DNA from 3 places in the Streptomyces sp. NPDC005963 genome. Region 3 is predicted to be linked to each of the others. Evidence: riboswitches for the same ligand, from Rfam matches in the RefSeq annotation. Region 3 holds a riboswitch; each other region holds the start of a gene.

What was found. A riboswitch is a leader RNA that binds a small molecule or an ion and turns the genes downstream of it on or off. The one in region 3 is predicted to bind cyclic di-AMP.
Region 1: another riboswitch for cyclic di-AMP. It lies ahead of ABZ348_RS22725 (transglycosylase family protein); the one in region 3 lies ahead of ABZ348_RS12680 (peptidoglycan DD-metalloendopeptidase family protein).
Region 2: another riboswitch for cyclic di-AMP. It lies ahead of ABZ348_RS13580 (M23 family metallopeptidase); the one in region 3 lies ahead of ABZ348_RS12680 (peptidoglycan DD-metalloendopeptidase family protein).

What each region holds. Positions count from the first base shown of each region.
Region 1 covers NZ_JBEXVD010000018.1:32,325-38,413, forward strand. The annotation lists gene ABZ348_RS22720 (transglycosylase family protein) at 74-1,057, shown strand; cyclic di-AMP (ydaO/yuaA leader) riboswitch at 1,323-1,496, shown strand; gene ABZ348_RS22725 (transglycosylase family protein) at 1,501-2,202, shown strand; gene eno (phosphopyruvate hydratase) at 2,795-4,081, shown strand; gene ABZ348_RS22735 (septum formation initiator family protein) at 4,379-4,849, shown strand; gene ABZ348_RS22740 (DUF501 domain-containing protein) at 4,967-5,500, shown strand; gene ABZ348_RS22745 (Ppx/GppA phosphatase family protein) at 5,571-6,089, shown strand, end outside.
Region 2 covers NZ_JBEXVD010000007.1:182,401-188,489, forward strand. The annotation lists gene ABZ348_RS13570 (GNAT family N-acetyltransferase) at 1-234, opposite strand, end outside; gene ABZ348_RS13575 (HPr family phosphocarrier protein) at 594-875, shown strand; gene ABZ348_RS13580 (M23 family metallopeptidase) at 1,033-1,938, opposite strand; cyclic di-AMP (ydaO/yuaA leader) riboswitch at 1,951-2,113, opposite strand; gene ABZ348_RS13585 (pitrilysin family protein) at 2,361-3,728, opposite strand; gene ABZ348_RS13590 (pitrilysin family protein) at 3,755-5,110, opposite strand; gene ABZ348_RS13595 (DNA topoisomerase IV subunit A) at 5,287-6,089, shown strand, end outside.
Region 3 covers NZ_JBEXVD010000006.1:312,753-318,841, forward strand. The annotation lists gene ABZ348_RS12660 (aspartate aminotransferase family protein) at 1-1,324, shown strand, start outside; gene ABZ348_RS12665 (XRE family transcriptional regulator) at 1,389-2,009, shown strand; gene ABZ348_RS12670 (DUF6126 family protein) at 2,069-2,260, shown strand; gene ABZ348_RS12675 (tyrosine-protein phosphatase) at 2,471-3,283, opposite strand; cyclic di-AMP (ydaO/yuaA leader) riboswitch at 3,694-3,879, shown strand; gene ABZ348_RS12680 (peptidoglycan DD-metalloendopeptidase family protein) at 3,883-4,884, shown strand; gene ABZ348_RS12685 (SGNH/GDSL hydrolase family protein) at 5,114-5,878, shown strand; gene ABZ348_RS12690 (STM4011 family radical SAM protein) at 6,011-6,089, opposite strand, start outside.

The DNA of each region.
Region 1 (6,089 bases), on a different contig from region 3:
CATCGACTTGTGACAGACGTTCGAGTGCGGCTACGTTCTGCGCGTCCTCAGCAGTCTCGCGAAAGGCAACCGCATGCTCTCCGGGAATGGTCGACATCGCCGACCCCGTCAAGCTCCTGCCCTCGTCGTCGCGGCAGGGGTGACGGGATCCGCCATCGCGATTCCGCTCCTCGGCGCGACGTCGGCGTCGGCAGTCGAAGCGACCGCGTGGGACAAGGTCGCGGAGTGTGAGACCGGGGGCCTGTGGACCGCGGACACCGGCAACGGCTTCTACGGCGGTCTCCAGATGTCGCAGGAGACCTGGAAGGCGTTCGGTGGTACGCAGTACGCCTCCCGCGCGGACCTCGCCACCCCCGCACAGCAGAAGGCCATCGCGGAGAAGGTCGTCGACTCCGAGGGCATCCGGCCCTGGAGGGCGTGCGCGACCCTCGCCGGGGTCGAGGTGGTCCTCGATCCCAACGAGGCCCCCACCGCTCCGACGAAGCCCGCCGCGCAGCCGACGCCATCGGCCGAGCCCACGGAGATCCCCAAGCCGTCCGCTCCGACGGGCACCGCTCCCGCCAAGACGCCCGCGAAGACTCCGGCACCGGCCGGGAGCGCGCCGAGCGGTTCCGGTGCCGCGTCCCCGGAGTCGAGCCCGGGGCAGCCCTCCGGGTCCACCGGAAAGCACCGGGGCGAGGCGGCGACGGAGTCGAGCCCGGAGCAGTCCGCGCCTACCGGTGCCAGCGAGTCGACGGGCTCGGCCGCGCCGACCGAGCCGGTCGGCGACCCCGGGGCGCCGCGCGAGACCGACGAGGCCCATCCCTCCCGGGGTGAGGGGAGCCGCTCCGACCTCGGCACCACGGACGCGGGTGCCACGACCGCCGAGCAGTCCGGCACGGCCAGCGTCTCTCCCGGCTCGTACACCGTGCAGGCCGGCGACAACCTCTGGGCGATCGCCGAGAAGAACGAACTGCCCGGTGGTTGGCCCGCCCTCTATGAGGCCAACAAGGAGACGGTCGGCGACGAGCCCGATCTCATTCACCCTGGTCAGAGCCTCGATCTCACCGCTAAGTAGAGGCTGTTAGCCACTCTTTGTCCGGATTTGGCGAAGTGAGACAAGCGTCTCTTTGCGGCAATTCGCTTATCGGGGCTAGCGGAATCCTGCGTTCCGCGCCTGACCTGCGGAAACGCAAAGCGCACTGTTGATGAGATGGGCGATTTCTCCCCGATGTTCGACTTTGAACATCGGGGAGAGTCATGCCTACGGTCTGAACCGCTCGCCACCGCGGGCACCGTCGACCGTCACGCCGAATCCTGCCGTCGGTCGGGGGGAGTACACGTCGCGTAGAGCGCCGAAGGCAGGAGCGGGGGACCCAAGGTAAGTGCCGGCAACGACCGTTGGAGACGACGGTGGGAACCGGCTAGGGGTGAAGCCGTGCGCAAGGACGCACGGCCGGGCAACTCACTAGGCCCGAACCCGACAGCTCACCTCGTAGGCGTCGGTGAGGAGAAGACTCCATGCTGTTTTCCAGCAAGGCGAAGCACCGCCGCCCCAGCAAGGCCAGCCGACTGATGGCACTCGCCGGTGTCACCGGTGTCGCCGTCGCCGCCCCGCTGATCGGCGCCACCTCCGCCAGCGCCGCCACCGCCTCCGAGTGGGACAAGGTCGCCCAGTGCGAGTCCGGCGGCAACTGGTCCATCAACACCGGCAACGGCTACTACGGCGGCCTCCAGTTCTCGGCCTCCACCTGGGCCGCGTTCGGTGGCACGAAGTACGCATCCACCGCCAACCAGGCGTCCAAGGCGCAGCAGATCGAGATCGCCGAGAAGGTCCTCGCCGGTCAGGGCAAGGGCGCCTGGCCGTCCTGTGGCGTGGGCCTGTCCAACACCCCGTACGGCGGCGGCGCGGCCGAGGCCCCGCAGCCCAAGGCGGAGCCCAAGAAGCAGCAGCCGAAGGCCGAGCCCAAGAAGGAGCAGGCCAAGCCGCAGCAGCGCGCCGAGGTCCCCACCACCCGCTCCGAGCGCTCCGAGGCCCCCGCCAAGGCCGAGGGCTTCCAGAAGGGTGACGGCGAGTACCAGGTCAAGGCCGGCGACACCCTGAGCAAGATCGCGGAAGCCGAGAAGGTCGACGGCGGCTGGGAGAAGCTCTTCGAGCTCAACAAGGACGTCATCAGCGACGCCGACGTCATCTACGTGGGCCAGCAGCTCCACCTGGGCTGAGCCCCGACCGGAACGGGTGCGTCCGGAGCCGACTTCCCGGTCGGACGGCCGCCGGCCTGATGGGGCAGAGTCCCTCTGAGGCCGCGCCAACCGACCGAAGCCCCTCGGGCCCACCCGTACAACCCCGTGCTCGGACCGCTTCGGTGGAGCCGCCGAGCACGAGGGCCCCGGATTCCGTGCCGATCCCCCTCCCCCCGGGATCGGCGCCGCGGACCCCGGCAGTTCGCCGAGTGCCGTCGAGCCGGGTCGGCTTCCTTCTCCTGGCCACCCGCCCCCACGCCCGAAGCAACCCCGGTGAACTGCCTTCGGCCCCTTCCCCCCGGGGCCCGAACCACCCCGGGTCGGTGCACATCCCCCCATGTGCGCCGGCCCGGGGTTTCTCCGTCCGTGCCGCACGCGCGGGCCTGGCACGCAGTCCGCACCGTGCCGACAACAGCAGTGCCCCGCCCGCTACCCGATGGTAGTCCGGCGTATCAGGGCCCTTTTTCGTCCCAGGGGGCGGGCATCCGACGAACGGCACCCGCACGGCGGTTAGGCTCATGCCGCAAGGCCAAAGAGACCCTGCACCCCACGCGTCACATCCCAGAAGGAGATGCTCGTGCCGTCCATCGACGTCGTCGTAGCCCGGGAAATCCTGGACTCCCGAGGCAACCCCACCGTCGAGGTCGAGGTTGGCCTCGACGACGGCAGCACGGGTCGTGCTGCCGTTCCGTCCGGCGCCTCCACCGGCGCGTTCGAGGCTCTTGAGCTTCGCGACGGCGACCAGAACCGCTACCTGGGCAAGGGCGTCGAAAAGGCCGTCCTCGCCGTCATCGAGCAGATCGGCCCCGAGCTGGTCGGGTACGACGCCACCGAGCAGCGCCTGATCGACCAGGCGATGTTCGACCTCGACGCCACCCCGGACAAGTCCTCGCTCGGCGCCAACGCCATCCTCGGCGTGTCCCTGGCCGTGGCCCACGCCGCGTCCGAGGCGTCCGACCTGCCGCTCTTCCGTTACCTGGGCGGCCCGAACGCGCACCTGCTGCCCGTTCCGATGATGAACATCCTGAACGGCGGCTCGCACGCCGACTCCAACGTGGACATCCAGGAGTTCATGATCGCCCCGATCGGTGCCGAGTCCTTCTCGGAGGCGCTGCGCTGGGGCACCGAGGTCTACCACACGCTCAAGAAGGTCCTGAAGCAGAAGGGCCTGTCCACCGGCCTGGGCGACGAGGGCGGTTTCGCGCCGAACCTCGACTCCAACCGGGCCGCGCTCGACCTCATCCTTGAGGCCGTCAAGGAAGCCGGCTACGCGCCCGGCAAGGACATCGCGCTCGCGCTCGACGTCGCCGCGTCCGAGTTCTACAAGGACGGCAAGTACGAGTTCGAGGGCAAGTCCCGCTCGGCCGCCGAGATGACCGAGTACTACGAGGAGCTCGTCGCCTCCTACCCGCTGGTCTCCATCGAGGACCCGCTGTTCGAGGACGACTGGGAGGGCTGGAAGGTCCTCACCGAGAAGCTCGGCACCAAGGTGCAGATCGTCGGCGACGACCTGTTCGTCACCAACCCGGAGCGACTGTCCCGCGGCATCGACGAGGCCGCCGCGAACGCCCTCCTGGTCAAGGTGAACCAGATCGGTTCGCTGACCGAGACGCTGGACGCCGTGGAGCTGGCCCAGCGCAACGGCTTCAAGTGCATGATGTCCCACCGCTCCGGTGAGACCGAGGACGTGACCATCGCCGACCTGGCCGTAGCCACCAACTGCGGTCAGATCAAGACCGGCGCCCCGGCCCGTTCCGAGCGCGTCGCCAAGTACAACCAGCTGCTGCGCATCGAGGAGATCCTCGACGACGCCGCGGTGTACGCCGGGCGCAGCGCGTTCCCCCGCTTCAAGGACTGATCGCCTGCGGCGACCTCAGCCCCGCCGCACGGGTTGAGGCACGCTGAGGTGTCGTCGGTCGTGGGCAGCGGCCGGATCGGTCGCTGCCCCGCCAGTCTCCCTACGTCCCCGGCCACGGTCCCGTACCGTGTCCGGGGACGTAGGCACATGGCGGGCCCACAGACCCCGGCGGCACCCGACGGCGCCGCCCACCACCTCCGTACGCACCCGTCGTACGGAACGGGCGATTCCGTACGGCGGACGCGTCCGGGCGGCAGCCGTACGACACGGGTCACGGAGCAGGGGAGGCGGGACGACATGGCCGGGAAGAATCGAGACCGGTTCTCCACCGCGACCAGACTGCGGCTGCTCGGCGAGCAGACCGCCGCCCGCGTCTACCGCTCCCAGACCAAGCGGCAGGCCCGCAGGTCCCGGCTCACCGGGCGGGCGGCCTTCCTCGCCCTCGTGGTCTGCTCGTTGATCGTCGCCCTGGCCTATCCCATGCGCCAGTACGTGTCCCAGCGCGGCGACATGTCCGACCAGCGCGACCGCATGGCCGAGGCCGAGCAGCACGTCGAACGCCTGCGGGACGAGAAGGCGCGCCTCCAGGACGACGCGTACATCCGGCGTCTCGCCCGGGAGCACCTGCACTATGTGCTGCCGGGGGAGCGGGGATACACGATGATCGACCCCGAGAACGCCGAGCAGGAACGCGGCCGGGACGACGCCGCCGACCGGCCCTGGTACTCCAACGTCTGGGACGGCGTCGACTCCGCGGACCGCGGCTGACGCGGGCATCTGCGAACCTGGTACGTCGCGGCGCCCCCGGACGCGTCCGTTGCTGCAACGCTCACCCCGAGATCGTCCAACCCGTGAGACCGAAGAACCGTTAGATCCAAGGCAGGCATGGAAACCCCTCCTCCCCACACCGACCCGACCGAGCCCACCGACGCGGACATCGCCGCGTTCAAGGAGCAGCTCGGCCGGCCGCCGCGCGGACTGCGCACCATCGCGCACCGCTGCCCCTGCGGCCAACCCGATGTCGTCGAGACCGCACCCCGGCTGCCCGACGGCACCCCCTTCCCGACGCTGTACTACCTGACCTGCCCGCGGGCCGCATCCGCCATCGGCACGCTGGAGGCGAACGGCGTGATGAAGGAGATGACCGAGCGGCTGGAGAGCGACCCCGAACTCGCGGCCTCCTACCGCGCGGCCCACGACGACTACATCCGGCGCCGCGACGCCATCGAGGTGCTCCAGGGCTTCCCCAGCGCCGGCGGCATGCCGGACCGGGTGAAGTGCCTTCACGTCCTGGTGGGGCATTCGCTCGCGGCGGGCCCCGGGGTGAACCCGCTCGGGGACGAGACGATCGCCCTGCTGCCCGAGTGGTGGCGCAAGGGACCGTGCGTCACGCCCTGCGCACCCCCGGAAGCCGGCTGAACCCTCCCCTCCGGCTCGACCCCATTCCATAGATCTTTCTGGATTCCTTCAGATCCTCCGAGGAGCCCGTATGACCCGCGTCGCCGCGATCGACTGCGGTACCAACTCCATCCGTCTGCTCGTCGCCGATGCGGACCCCGCCACCGGGCAGTTGGTGGAGCTCGACCGTCGGATGACCATCGTCCGGCTCGGTCAGGGCGTCGACCGCACCGGCAGGCTGGCGCCCGAGGCCTTGGAGCGCACCTTCGCCGCCTGCCGCGAGTACGCGGCGGTGATCGAGGAGCATGGCGCGGAGCGGCTGCGCTTCGTGGCCACCTCGGCATCCAGGGACGCCGAGAACAGGGACGAGTTCGTGCGCGGGGTGCTGGATGTCCTCGGCGTGGAGCCGGAGGTCATCAGCGGTGACCAGGAGGCCGAGTTCTCCTTCACCGGCGCGACGAAGGAGCTCCCCGGGCACGAGGAGCGGCTGGTGGTGGACATCGGCGGTGGATCGACGGAGTTCGTCATCGGCCGGGAGCGGGTCGAGGCCGCCCGGTCGGTGGACATCGGCTGTGTGCGGCTGACCGAGCGGCACGTACGCAGCGACCCG
Region 2 (6,089 bases), on a different contig from region 3:
CACCCGGTCCACGTAGTCGTGGTGGGTGAAGCGGTGCACGTCCTTGGCGGACAGCCGGGGGTAGGGGGCGAAGAAGCGGTAGTACTTGGATTCGTCCGAGACCTGTTCGTAGAAGCTGACCAGACGGTCCGCGTCCTCGGTGGTGATCGGTCTGATGCGCGCGGTGGCGCCGTCACGCAGCACCACATCCGCTTCCCAGTGATCGGGGTACGCGTGCTCGGGCGGGGTCTGCATGACGGCAGCCTAAAGCTCGCCGACGGATCGCGAGGGCTACCCGGCACACTCCGCGACGGCCGATCTTCGTCGGCGTGCGACCGGGAGCACAGGGAGCGGGTGGGGCGCGGGGCCCGTCCATGGACGGCCGTGGGAGTGGATTCGCAGGGCGCTGTCAGGTGGCCGGAGTGGGGATCCGGATATGGAATGGACCCTTCCGATGCGATGGAAGATCGACGTCCTTGGGGTGCGCGCGAGCGGCACCCACCACCCCGCCCCACCGACCCGGAGGGCACGCGCCACGGCTCCGGATACCGCCTCCGGCAGGGGGCAGCGTGAGAGACTGGTCTAGACAACCGTTGAACCCGAAGGGCAACACCATGGCTGAGCGCCGCGTCAACGTCGGCTGGGCCGAGGGCCTTCACGCCCGTCCCGCCTCCATCTTCGTCCGTGCCGCCACGGCCTCCGGCGTCCCCGTGACGATCGCCAAGGCCGATGACAACCCGGTCAACGCCGCCTCCATGCTCGCCGTCCTCGGACTGGGCGCACAGGGCGGCGAAGAGATCGTCCTCGCTTCGGACGCGCCCGGGGCCGACGAGGCGCTCGACCGGCTGGCGAAGCTGGTGGCCGAAGGTCTGGACGAACTTCCCGAGACGGTCTGACCCGAGCACGCTGACGCCGCGGCTCTCGACACTCCGTGCGGCCCGCCGGTGGGTCCATTGCCGGGCTTACCCGCCCCGGCAGCGCACCTCAATCCGCGGTGACCTTCGCCCGGCCGTCGTGCGGTGCAGGCCGTGCAGTGCAGGCCGTGCCGTGCGGTCAGATCTTCACACCGTGGGCACGCAGATACGCGAGCGGATTGACGTCCGACCCGTAGTCGGCGCTCGTCCGGGCCTCGAAGTGCAGATGCGCCCCCGTGGAGTTGCCCGTGGAGCCGGCGCGGCCGAGTTGGTCACCCGGCATCACGCTCCGCCCCACGGAGACGCTCAGCGAGGACAGGTGCCCGTACTGCGTGTACGAACCGTCGTTCATCTTGAGGACCACGTTGTAGCCGTACGCCCCGCCCCAGCCCGCCTCGACGACCGTCCCCGCGCCCACGGCCACCACCGGGGTGCCCGTGGAGGCGTGGAAGTCGATGCCGGAGTGGCTGCCGGACGACCACTGCGAGCCGCCCGCACGGTAGTCCGTGGTGACATGGGATCCGGCGATCGGCAGCCGGAAGGCGTTCAGCCGCTGGCGCTCCGCCTCACGGGCCGCGCGCTCCTTGGCCTCGCGTATCTCGTTGGCGCGGGCCTCCGCCTTGCGCCGGGCCTCGGCAGCCGCCTCCATCCGGGCCAGCGCCTCGCGCTTTTGGATGACGGCCTGGTCGGCGACCTCGTCCGACAGCGAGTGCGCGGACAGCATCTGCGCGGTCATGGTGTGCTGGGTCCTCGCCTGGACGACGGCGGAACCCGCTGAGCCGGTCACGCCCGCGTCCAGCGTCACCGGTGTGGCACCCGTGGAGGTCTCGCCCGTACCGTCTGCACCTTCTGCGGTGTCGGCGTCCGGCTTGGCGACCGATCCGGCGTCGGAGGCGAAGGAACCGTCATCGACGGCCAGGGCCGGACCGGCGAGGGTCCCGACGACTCCGGTGGTGGCGAGGGCCGCGGCGGAGGCGAATCCCGCACTCGTACGCGTCTTGCGGCCCGGGGCACGGTGTCTCCCGGTGGAACGGGCGAGCGCCATGAAGAGGCTGTTCCTTTCCTTCCTTCTCGCCTACCGGGTTAGCTGACGGGTTCGGAGCAGGAAGGTCTCCTACGAGCCCCTCCGCACAGTGGCGAAGGCACCCGATTCACCCCAAGGGACCTGGGTCCCCGGCTCCCCAGACTCACGTCTGACGGGGACTCGGCGATGGCTGTCCGTGCCGCGGATGCGGCGTACTGCCGGCGAACAGCCGCACTGACGCTAAGCCGACGGGCCGCCAGGCGCCAAACAGACCGGCTCTTTTGTTAATCACGCCACAGTCGAGACGGTGGCCTTCCCCGTAAAACGGACAGGTTTCCTGCCTGTTCGCAGCACCGCCGCCGAAGCGGCGAAGGGCCCCGACGACACACGGCCGCCGGGACCCTTCTTCCACACGCGGACCGGCTTCCGCCGGAAGCGGTCAATCAGCCCGACACCACGGTCACTTCGCCGATGCCGAGGGCGCGCACCGGCTCCTCGATCTGGGCGGCGTCACCGACGAGGACCGTGACGAGACGGTCCTCCGGGAAGGCGTTGACCACGGCGGCGGTCGCCTCCACGGTGCCCGTCTGGGCGAGCCGCCGATACAACTGGGCCTGGTAGTCGTCCGCGAGGTGCTGCTCCACCTGGTCGGCGAGGGTGCCCGCCACCGAAGCCGCGGTCTCGTACTTCAGCGGAGCGACACCCACCAGGTTCTGGACGGCGACATCGCGTTCGGTTTCCGTCAGGCCCTCGGCCGCGAGGGTGCGCAGCACCTTCCACAGGTCGTCGAGCGCCGGCCCGGTGTTGGGCGTGTCCACCGAACCGCTGATGCCCAGCAGGGACGCGCCCGTGCCGTCGGCGGTCGACCGCAGGACCTGGCCGAAGGCCCTGACGCCGTACGTGTAGCCCTTCTCCTCGCGCAGCACCCGGTCCAGTCGCGAGGTGAGCGTGCCGCCCAGGCAGTACGTCCCGAGGACCTGCGCCGGCCACACCCGGTCGTGCCGGTCCGCGCCGACCCGGCCGATGAGCAGTTGGGTCTGCACGGCACCCGGCCGGTCCACGATGACGACGCGCCCCCGGTCGTCACCGCTGATCGCAGGCACCGGTCGGGGCGCGCCGCTGTCGCCCGACCAATCGCCGAGGGTTTCGGCGAGGACGGCGTCGACGTCGACGTCGGTGAGGTCACCGACGACGACCGCGGTGGCGGTGGCGGGGCGCACATGCGCGTCGAAGAAGGCGCGTACGGCCGCGGAGTCGATCCGGGAGATCGTCTCCTCGGTGCCGAGCCGAGGACGCGACATCCGCAGCGTGGGCGGGAACAGCTGCTTGTACAGCTCCTTGGCGGCCCGTCGACCGGGGTTCGCCGTCTCGTGCGGGATCTCGTCCAGACGGTTGCGCACCAGCCGCTCGATCTCGCTGTCCGCGAACGCGGGCGCGCGCAGGGCCTCGGCCAACAGGCCCAGCGCCTTCAGCAGCCGGGACACGGGCACTTCCAGGGAGACCCGGACCCCGGCATGGTCCGCGTGGGCGTCCAGGGTGGCACCGCAGCGCTCCAACTCGGCGGCGAACTCCTCGGCCGAACGCTTGTCGGTGCCCTCCGAGAGGGCGCGCGCCATGATGGTGGCGACGCCGTCCAGGCCCTCGGGCTCGGCGTCCAGCGGTGCGTCGAGGGAGATCTCCACGGCCACGACCTGCTGGCCGGGACGGTGACAGCGCAGCACGGTCAGGCCGTTGGGCAGGCTCCCGCGGTCGGGAGCGGGGAAGGCCCAGGGCCTGGCCTCCCCCGGCTGGGGCTGCGGGTGGAACTCCATGGTGGTCAGCGCCTGCGCTGCATCGGTCACTGGTCCGCCCCCTCTTCTGCGTCGTTCTGCTCGTCCGCGGCGTCCTGCGTCGGGGCCGGCAGCGGTTCGTACACCAGCACCGCCCTGTTGTCCGGGCGCAGTCGGGCCTTGGCGATCGCCCGCACCTCGTCCGCGGTGACGCTCAGAACGCGGTCCACGGCCGTCAGCGCCAGTTGGGGGTCGCCGAAGAGCACCGCGTACCGGCAGAGTTCGTCGGCGCGGCCCGCGACGGTGGAGAGGCGGTCAAGCCACTCGCGCTCCAGCTGTGCCTGAGCGCGCTCCATCTCCTCGGGCGTGGGGCCCTCATCGCCGAAGCGCGCGAGCTCCTCGTCGACGGCGGACTCGATCTGCGGAACCTCCACTCCCCCGGAGGTCTTGACGTCCAGCCAGCCCAGGGACGGCGCCCCGGCCAGGCGCAGCAGCCCGAAGCCGGCCGCCACAGCCGTCTGGTCACGGCGCACCAGACGGTTGTGGAGCCGGGAGGACTCGCCGCCGCCGAGGACGGTCAGCGCGATGTCCACGGCGTCGCACTCGCGGGTGCCGTCGTGCGGCAGCCGGTAGGCGGCCATCAGCGCACGGGCGGGCACCTCCTCCTCGATGACCTCGCGCAGCTGGCGGCCGATGTTCTCCGGGAGGGAGCCGTCGCGTGGTGGCTGCTTGCCGTCGTGGGAGGCGATGGAACCGAAGTACTTCTCGATCCAGGCGAGGGTCTGCTCGGGGTCGATGTCCCCGACGACCGACAGGACCGCGTTGTTCGGCGCGTAGTACGTGCGGAAGAAGGCGCGGGCGTCCTCCAGGGTCGCCGCGTCCAGATCGGCCATGGAGCCGATGGGGGTGTGGTGGTACGGGTGGCCCTCGGGGTAGGCGAGGGCGGTCAGCCGTTCGAAGGCGGTGCCGTACGGGACGTTGTCGTAGCGCTGGCGGCGCTCGTTCTTCACGACGTCCCGCTGGTTCTCCATCGATTCGTCGTCGAGCGCGGCCAGCAGCGAGCCCATGCGGTCGGCCTCCAGCCAGAGCGCGAGCTCCAGCTGGTGCGTGGGCATGGTCTCGAAGTAGTTCGTGCGCTCGAAGCTCGTGGTGCCGTTCAGCGAACCGCCGGCACCCTGCACCAGCTCGAAGTGGCCGTTGCCGTGGACCTGCTTCGAGCCCTGGAACATCAAGTGCTCGAAGAGGTGGGCGAGGCCCGTGCGGCCCTTGACCTCGTGGCGCGAGCCGACGTCGTACCAGAGGCAGACCGCGGCGACCGGGGTCAGGTGGTCCTCGGAGAGCACCACCCGCAGGCCGTTGGCCAATCGGTGCTCCGTCGCTGTCAGGCCGCCCGAACCGGCCTGCGCTGTGGCCGTATGACCCATGGGCATGTACGTCCCTTCGATCGCGATGCTGTTGGTTGTCTTCGCAGCACTGCCACTGTATGCAAGCGGGCTGACACCTGGCGAAGTTCCCGGGTCGCGGTCGGCGTTGTCAGTGGGACGGTCCACAATGGTCGGCATCAGTTCCCGATCCGGTACGTGAAGGAGCAGCAGCCGCGATGGCCCGCCGCAGCACGAAAACCCCGCCGCCCGACGATTTCGAGGAGAAGATCCTCGATATCGACGTCGTCGACGAGATGCAGGGCTCCTTCCTTGAGTACGCCTATTCGGTGATCTACTCCCGTGCCCTGCCCGACGCCCGTGACGGAATGAAGCCGGTCCAGCGCCGGATCGTCTACCAGATGAACGAGATGGGGCTGCGCCCCGAGCGCGGCTATGTGAAGTGCGCCCGGGTCGTGGGCGAGGTGATGGGCAAGCTGCACCCGCACGGTGACGCGTCGATCTATGACGCGCTGGTGCGGATGGCCCAGCCGTTCTCGATGCGGGTGCCCCTGGTCGACGGCCACGGGAACTTCGGCTCGCTGGGCAATGACGACCCGCCCGCCGCCATGCGGTACACCGAATGCCGGATGGCCGACGCGACCTCGTTGATGACGGAGTCCATCGACGAGGACACCGTCGACTTCGCCCCGAACTACGACGGCCAGGAGCGCGAACCCGTCGCCCTTCCAGCCGCGTATCCGAACCTCCTGGTCAATGGCGCGTCCGGGATCGCGGTCGGCATGGCGACGAACATGCCGCCGCACAATCTGGGCGAGGTGATCGCCGCCGCCCGTCATCTCATCCGCTATCCGGGGGCCGATCTGGCCACGTTGATGCGTTTCGTCCCCGGCCCCGACCTGCCCACCGGCGGCCGGGTCGTGGGGCTGGCCGGCATCAAGGACGCGTACGCGACCGGTCGCGGCACCTTCAAGATCCGCGCCACGGCCACCGTCGAGGACGTCACGCCGCGCCGCAAGGG
Region 3 (6,089 bases):
GCACGAACGCCACCTCAACCCACAACTCCCGCGCATGTTGCGGACCATCGGATTCGACAAGGTCTACCAGCGGGCCGAAGGCGCGTACTTCTGGGACGCCGAGGGGCGGGACTACCTCGACATGCTCGCCGGCTTCGGAGTGATGGGGCTCGGCCGCCACCACCCCGTCGTCCGTAAGGCGATGCACGACGTGCTCGACGCCTCGTTGGCGGACCTGACCCGCTTCGACTGCCCGCCCCTGCCGGGACTGCTCGCCGAGAAGCTCCTCACCCACAGCCCCCATCTCGATCGGGTGTTCTTCGGGAACAGCGGCACGGAGGCGGTGGAGACGGCCCTGAAGTTCGCCCGGTACGCCACCGGACGCCCACGGGTCCTCTACTGTGACCACGCCTTCCACGGGCTGACCACCGGCTCCCTCTCCGTCAACGGGGAAGCGGGCTTCCGCGATGGCTTCGCCCCGCTCCTGCCCGACACCGCGATCGCCCTCGGCGACCTCGACGCGCTGGAACGGGAACTGCGCACGGGCGATGTGGCCGCCCTCATCGTGGAGCCCATCCAGGGGAAGGGCGTCCACGAGTCCCCGCCGGGCTTCCTGCGCGCCGCCCAGGAGCTCCTCCACCGACACCGGGCGCTGCTGATCGTCGACGAGGTGCAGACCGGTCTCGGGAGGACCGGTGACTTCTACGCCCATCAGCACGAGGAAGGGGTGGAACCCGACCTGGTGTGCGTGGCGAAGGCGCTCTCCGGTGGCTATGTGCCGGTGGGGGCGACCATCGGCAAGGACTGGATCTTCAAGAAGGTCTACTCCTCCATGGACCGGGTGCTGGTGCACTCGGCGAGCTTCGGCTCCAACGCCCAGGCGATGGCGGCCGGTCTCGCGGTCCTCTCGGTCATCGAGGATGAGCAGATCGTGGCCAACGCCCGGGCGACCGGGGACCTGCTGCGGTCCCGGCTGGCCGCACTGGTGGGTCGCTACGAGTTCCTGCACGCGGTGCGCGGGCGGGGACTGATGATCGGGATCGAGTTCGGGCGCCCCCAATCCCTGGCCCTGCGCAGCCGCTGGACCGTGTTGCAAGCCGCGCGCAAGGGCCTGTTCGCCCAGATGGTGGCCGTCCCGCTGCTGGAACGGCACCGGATCCTGACCCAGGTCTCCGGGGACCGGATGGAGGTGATCAAATTGATTCCTCCCCTGACGATCGGCGAGCGCGAGGTGGACCGGTTCCTGGCCGGCTTCACCGCGGTCATGGAGGACGCCCACGCCGGGGGCGGTTTGATGTGGGACTTCGGCAGGACCCTGGTCAAGCAGGCCGTAGCCAACCGCTGAGCTGGCTTTTTGCCTCTGAGGCACGAAACTTGCCTCAGAGGTACTTTCCTGGCGCAATGGACCCATGCAGAGTCCTCCCGGGGGCCACCCCCCGGACCTTCGAACCCGGGTCGGAGAGCCACCGGCCGAGCTGCCGGACGTGGCGCCGCAACTGCGCGACCTGCGCCGCAGGCGGGGGCTCACCCTCGAAGCAGCGGCCCAGCGCGCCGGGCTCTCACCCGCGCACCTGTCCCGCCTGGAGACCGGCCGCCGCCAGCCCTCGCTGCCGATGCTGCTCTCCCTGGCCCGCATCTACGGTACGACCATCGCCGAGCTCCTCGGCGAGCTCGCACCCGAGCGCGACCCGGTCATCAGGGCCGGCGTCCGCGAGCCCGCCATGGCCGACGGCTGGACGTACCACCAGGTCGGAACGCCCGGGCGGGCCATGCAGCCGCTACGGCTGATAGTCCCGTACGGCGCCCAGGGCGAACTGGTACGGGTCCACCCGGGCGAGGAGTGGCTCTACGTCCTAGACGGGCGACTTCGCCTCAGCCTCGGTGAGGCCGTGCACGAACTGGGACCCGGCGACAGTGCGCACTACGACTCCCTCACCCCGCACCGCATCGCCGCGGCCACGCGTGAGGGCGCCGAGATGCTGTTCGTCCACACCCTGCTCCAGAGCCCCGACCTCTATCCGCACATCTGATCCAGCCGAGCGCCTGCCCGGAACGAGCCCCGGAAAGACCGGAAGTCGAGAGGACCGTCATGTCAGAGAACCCCACCGCACCCGAGAACGCAGTCGCCGACAGCGCCGCCGCCCACGCCGCAGCGACCAAGAAGGGCAAGGAGAACGGCCGGTTCCCGCGCGGGATCTGGGTGCGCCTCTTCGCCTATCTGATCGCCGGCCATGTGTTCGCGGGCTTCCTCTACCTCCTCTTCGAGATGGGCGCCAAGTAGCGACCGCTCATGGGGGCGCAGTAGTCCGACGCAGCCGGCCGAGGACGTCAAGGGTTCTCAAGGGGGCCTCATGGGTCCCGGTCCCGCTTTCGGCGGCTGACGACCCACGGGGAATCGTCGAGCGACGAGGGGTCCACGAGTGCCGGCAGCGGACGAACGTCCCAGCTCCTGGCGCTTCCACCCCGTACCGCCCGACGTCTACCGTGCAGGTCAGACCTCGTCGAGGAGTCGATGGCGCAGCCGCTCCCGTGTCTCGGGAGTGATCCGCAGCCCCTCGGTGAGATAGCGCTCGGTGCCGCCCCACGTCTGGTCGATGGTTTCGAACGCGGTGTGGAGGTACTCCCTCCGCGCGTCGAAGAGCGGGCTGAGCAACTCCATCACTTCCGGTGACATCCCGGCCGGTGATTCGTCGCTGCGCCGCACCCGATACCGACGGTGCGGGTCGTTGGACTTCAGGTAGTCCGCTTCGATCGCGTCCCGCTCCACGCCGACCGCCAGGAGCGATACGGCTATGGAGAGCCCCGCCCGGTCCTTGCCCGCAGCGCAGTGCATCAGGGCGGGAACGCTGTCTTCGGCGAGGGCGTGCAGCACCCTGCTGTGCTCGTCGGTGCGGTCCCTGATGATCATCCGATAGGTGTCGGACATTCGTGCGGCTGCCTGGCCGTCTCCCAGGATGGACCGCAACTGCTCGATGTCCCCGTCGCGCACCATCTGCCAGAACTCCGCACCGTCCGCCGGGTCGCTGAGCGGGAGATTGAGGTTGCGTACGCCCTGGAGGGCGATGTCCGGACCTTCGAGCAGCATGTCCGCCGCATTGCGGAAGTCGAAGATGGTGTGGAGCCCCAGGGAGGACAGGAACGCCGCGTCGCTTCCGGTCGCATGGGCGAGGTGGCCACTGCGGAACAGTCGACCCTGCCGCACCCGACGACCGTCCAGGGTCGGGAGCCCGCCCACGTCCCGGAAGTTTCGCACCCCGGACAGCTCCGGCTCGATCGACGGGACCTGCGGCAGCTGCTGCGTCACGGAGGCTCCTGAGGGTCACTGCCGTCGGCGCCGCTCGCCGACGTTGGCGTGTTCTCGACGATACGACATCCGTTCGTCAGACGATCATGTTGTGTGATCTCTCCTGAGAACTGATTGTTCCACTCATTCTGTGCGATTGGCGCAATAGATGCTTCTGTCCGAAATGGGGGCTTCGGTGGCTTGATGTCCTTCCTGCTAAATGTTCGAAGGCCATCTCGTGAGCGGGATCATAGTGGTGACCCTCAGTGGCGGTGGGGCGTGACAGGATTCCCAAAGCGGTGGGGGAGTTGGCCATTCGCCGTCCACGGAGTGTTACGGGAAATTCTGCCCTCTATGACCTTTGTCATTGATCAGAAAAAGGCCCGGCTTGTTTGCCTCAAGAGGGCTCGATTACGGTCACGGAACTCCGGACGGATCGCCTAATCCTGCCGCCGACCGGAATTCATCCACATCCACGCGTGGCAGGAGCGGGGGACCCAGGTAGTACGCCGATCCCGGATTTCCGGACGGCTTGGGGTGAAGTCGCGCACAAGCGCGGCCGGGCATCTCCAGCTCGAACCCGACAGCTCACCTCGTAGGCGCCGGAGAGGAAATGCGCCATGCCCGCAAAGGGTAAGCACCGCCGTACCAGGACCAGCACCATCACCCGCGGTTTCGTCGCTGCCGGCACCGGTGGCGCAGCCATCGCCCTGCCGCTGATGGGCGCCTCGGGTGCCTTCGCCGCCGAGCGCACCGCACCCGTCGCGGCCCCCGTGGTCGCCTCGGCGAACGCCGCCGCCACACCTGCCGCTGCGCCCGCCGAGCGGACCGCCACCCCGGTCAGCTACCGGGTCGTCGCGGGCGACTACCTGTCCAAGATCGCCCAGGAGCACCGGGTCGACGGCGGCTGGCAGCAGCTCTACGCCGACAACCGCGAAGCGGTCGGCGACAACCCCTCGCTGATCCACCCCGGCCTCAAGCTCACCATCGGCGGCGCATCCGCCACCGAGTCCAAGGCCGCCGAGAGCAAGCCCGCGGCTCCGACCGAGACCAAGGCCAAGAGCAAGGCGGAGCCGCAGCCCGAGCCCAAGCAGGAGCGGCCCGCCAAGGCCGAAGCCAAGGCCGAGGTCAAGAAGGAGGCTGCGGCTCCGGCCGCCCAGTCCTCCGCCGCCCAGACCTCCACCAGCGACGATTCCGCCACCGAGGCCACCGGCTCGGGCTGGACCGGCCCGCTCTCGGGCGTCGGCGTCAGCACCTCCTACCGGATCTCGGGCGCCATGTGGTCCAGCGGCTACCACACCGGCATCGACTTCGCGGCGCCCACCGGCACCACCGTGAAGTCGGTCGGCCCCGGCACCGTCGTCTCCGCGGGTTGGAGCGGCGCCTACGGCAACGAGGTCGTCATCCAGCACACCGACGGCAAGTACTCCCAGTACGCCCACATGTCCTCCCTCTCGGTCTCCGCGGGGCAGAGCGTGAGCGGTGGCCAGCAGATCGGACAGGTCGGCTCCACCGGCAACTCCAGCGGCCCGCACCTCCACTTCGAGATCCGTACCGGCCCCGGCTACGGCTCCGACGTCGACCCGGTGTCGTACCTGCGTCAGCACGGCGTCTCCCTCTGATCGAGTCGCCCGTCACGGGCGCCGGAGGTCCTCGACGACCCCCGGTGCCATGAACACCGAGAAGTCCCCGTTTCGTCGCCGCGAAACGGGGACTTCCGTGTATTCCCTTGAGCGCCCCGATTCCCTGGTGGCATAGATCACCCGGCGTCAACCCCTCCTTACGGTCGCGTAGGTCACATCGCGGAGGTCAAGATGAGTGATCGTGGCAGGCGATTCGGGAACAGGGAGCATGAATACATTCGCGTCGTACGCGGCGATCGGCGACAGCTTCACGGAAGGGGTCGGGGACCCCGGTTCGGACGGAACCTTCATCGGTTGGGCGGATCGATTCGCCGCACTCCTCGGTGACGGAATGCCAGAACACACCTTCCGCTACGCCAACCTCGCCGTACGCGGCAGGCTCCTCGACCAGATCGTTGCCGAACAGGTGCCCCGCGCGAAGGAACTCGCCCCCGATCTGGTGACGTTCTGTGCAGGGGGGAACGACATCATCCGACCAGGCAGCGACCCCGACGACGTCGCCGAGCGTCTGGAGCGGGCGATCGCGGACCTCACGAGCGCGGTGGGCACGGTGATGGTGACCACCGGCTTCGACACCCGGAGAATGCCCGTGTTGCGTCATTTGCGAGGCAAGGTCGCCACGTACACCGCCCATGTCCGGGCGATCGCCGACCGCCACGGCTGTCCGGTACTCGACCTCTGGTCCTTGAAGTCGGTCCAGGACCCGCGTGCTTGGGACACCGATCGGCTCCATCTGTCGCCCGAAGGACATGCCCGGGTGGCGGTGCGCGCCGCCCAGGTGCTGGGACTCGATGTCACCACCGACCCCGACCAGCCCTGGCCCCCGCTACCGCGGCGCGGGACGCTGGAGGTGCGACGGGACGACATCTACTGGGCGCGCGAGCATCTGGCGCCCTGGATCGGCCGCAGGTTGCGCGGCGAGAGTTCGGGCGACCACATCGAAGCCAAACGGCCCGATCTGCTACCGCTGTAGACGGTCGACGCCCCCACCCGGCTGCTGGAACCCTGGGCGGTTCCGTACCAGGTCCGCGCGTGGCAACGACTGCGGGACCGGACGATCGATGTGACGGCCCCGTCCCCGTACCGCGAGGTCCCCTCGACGGACTCATCCCTTCCGAGCAGGGGCGGACGAGGCCGGGATCCGCTCCAGCACCCCTCCGGCGAAGACGTCGTACAGCGGAAGC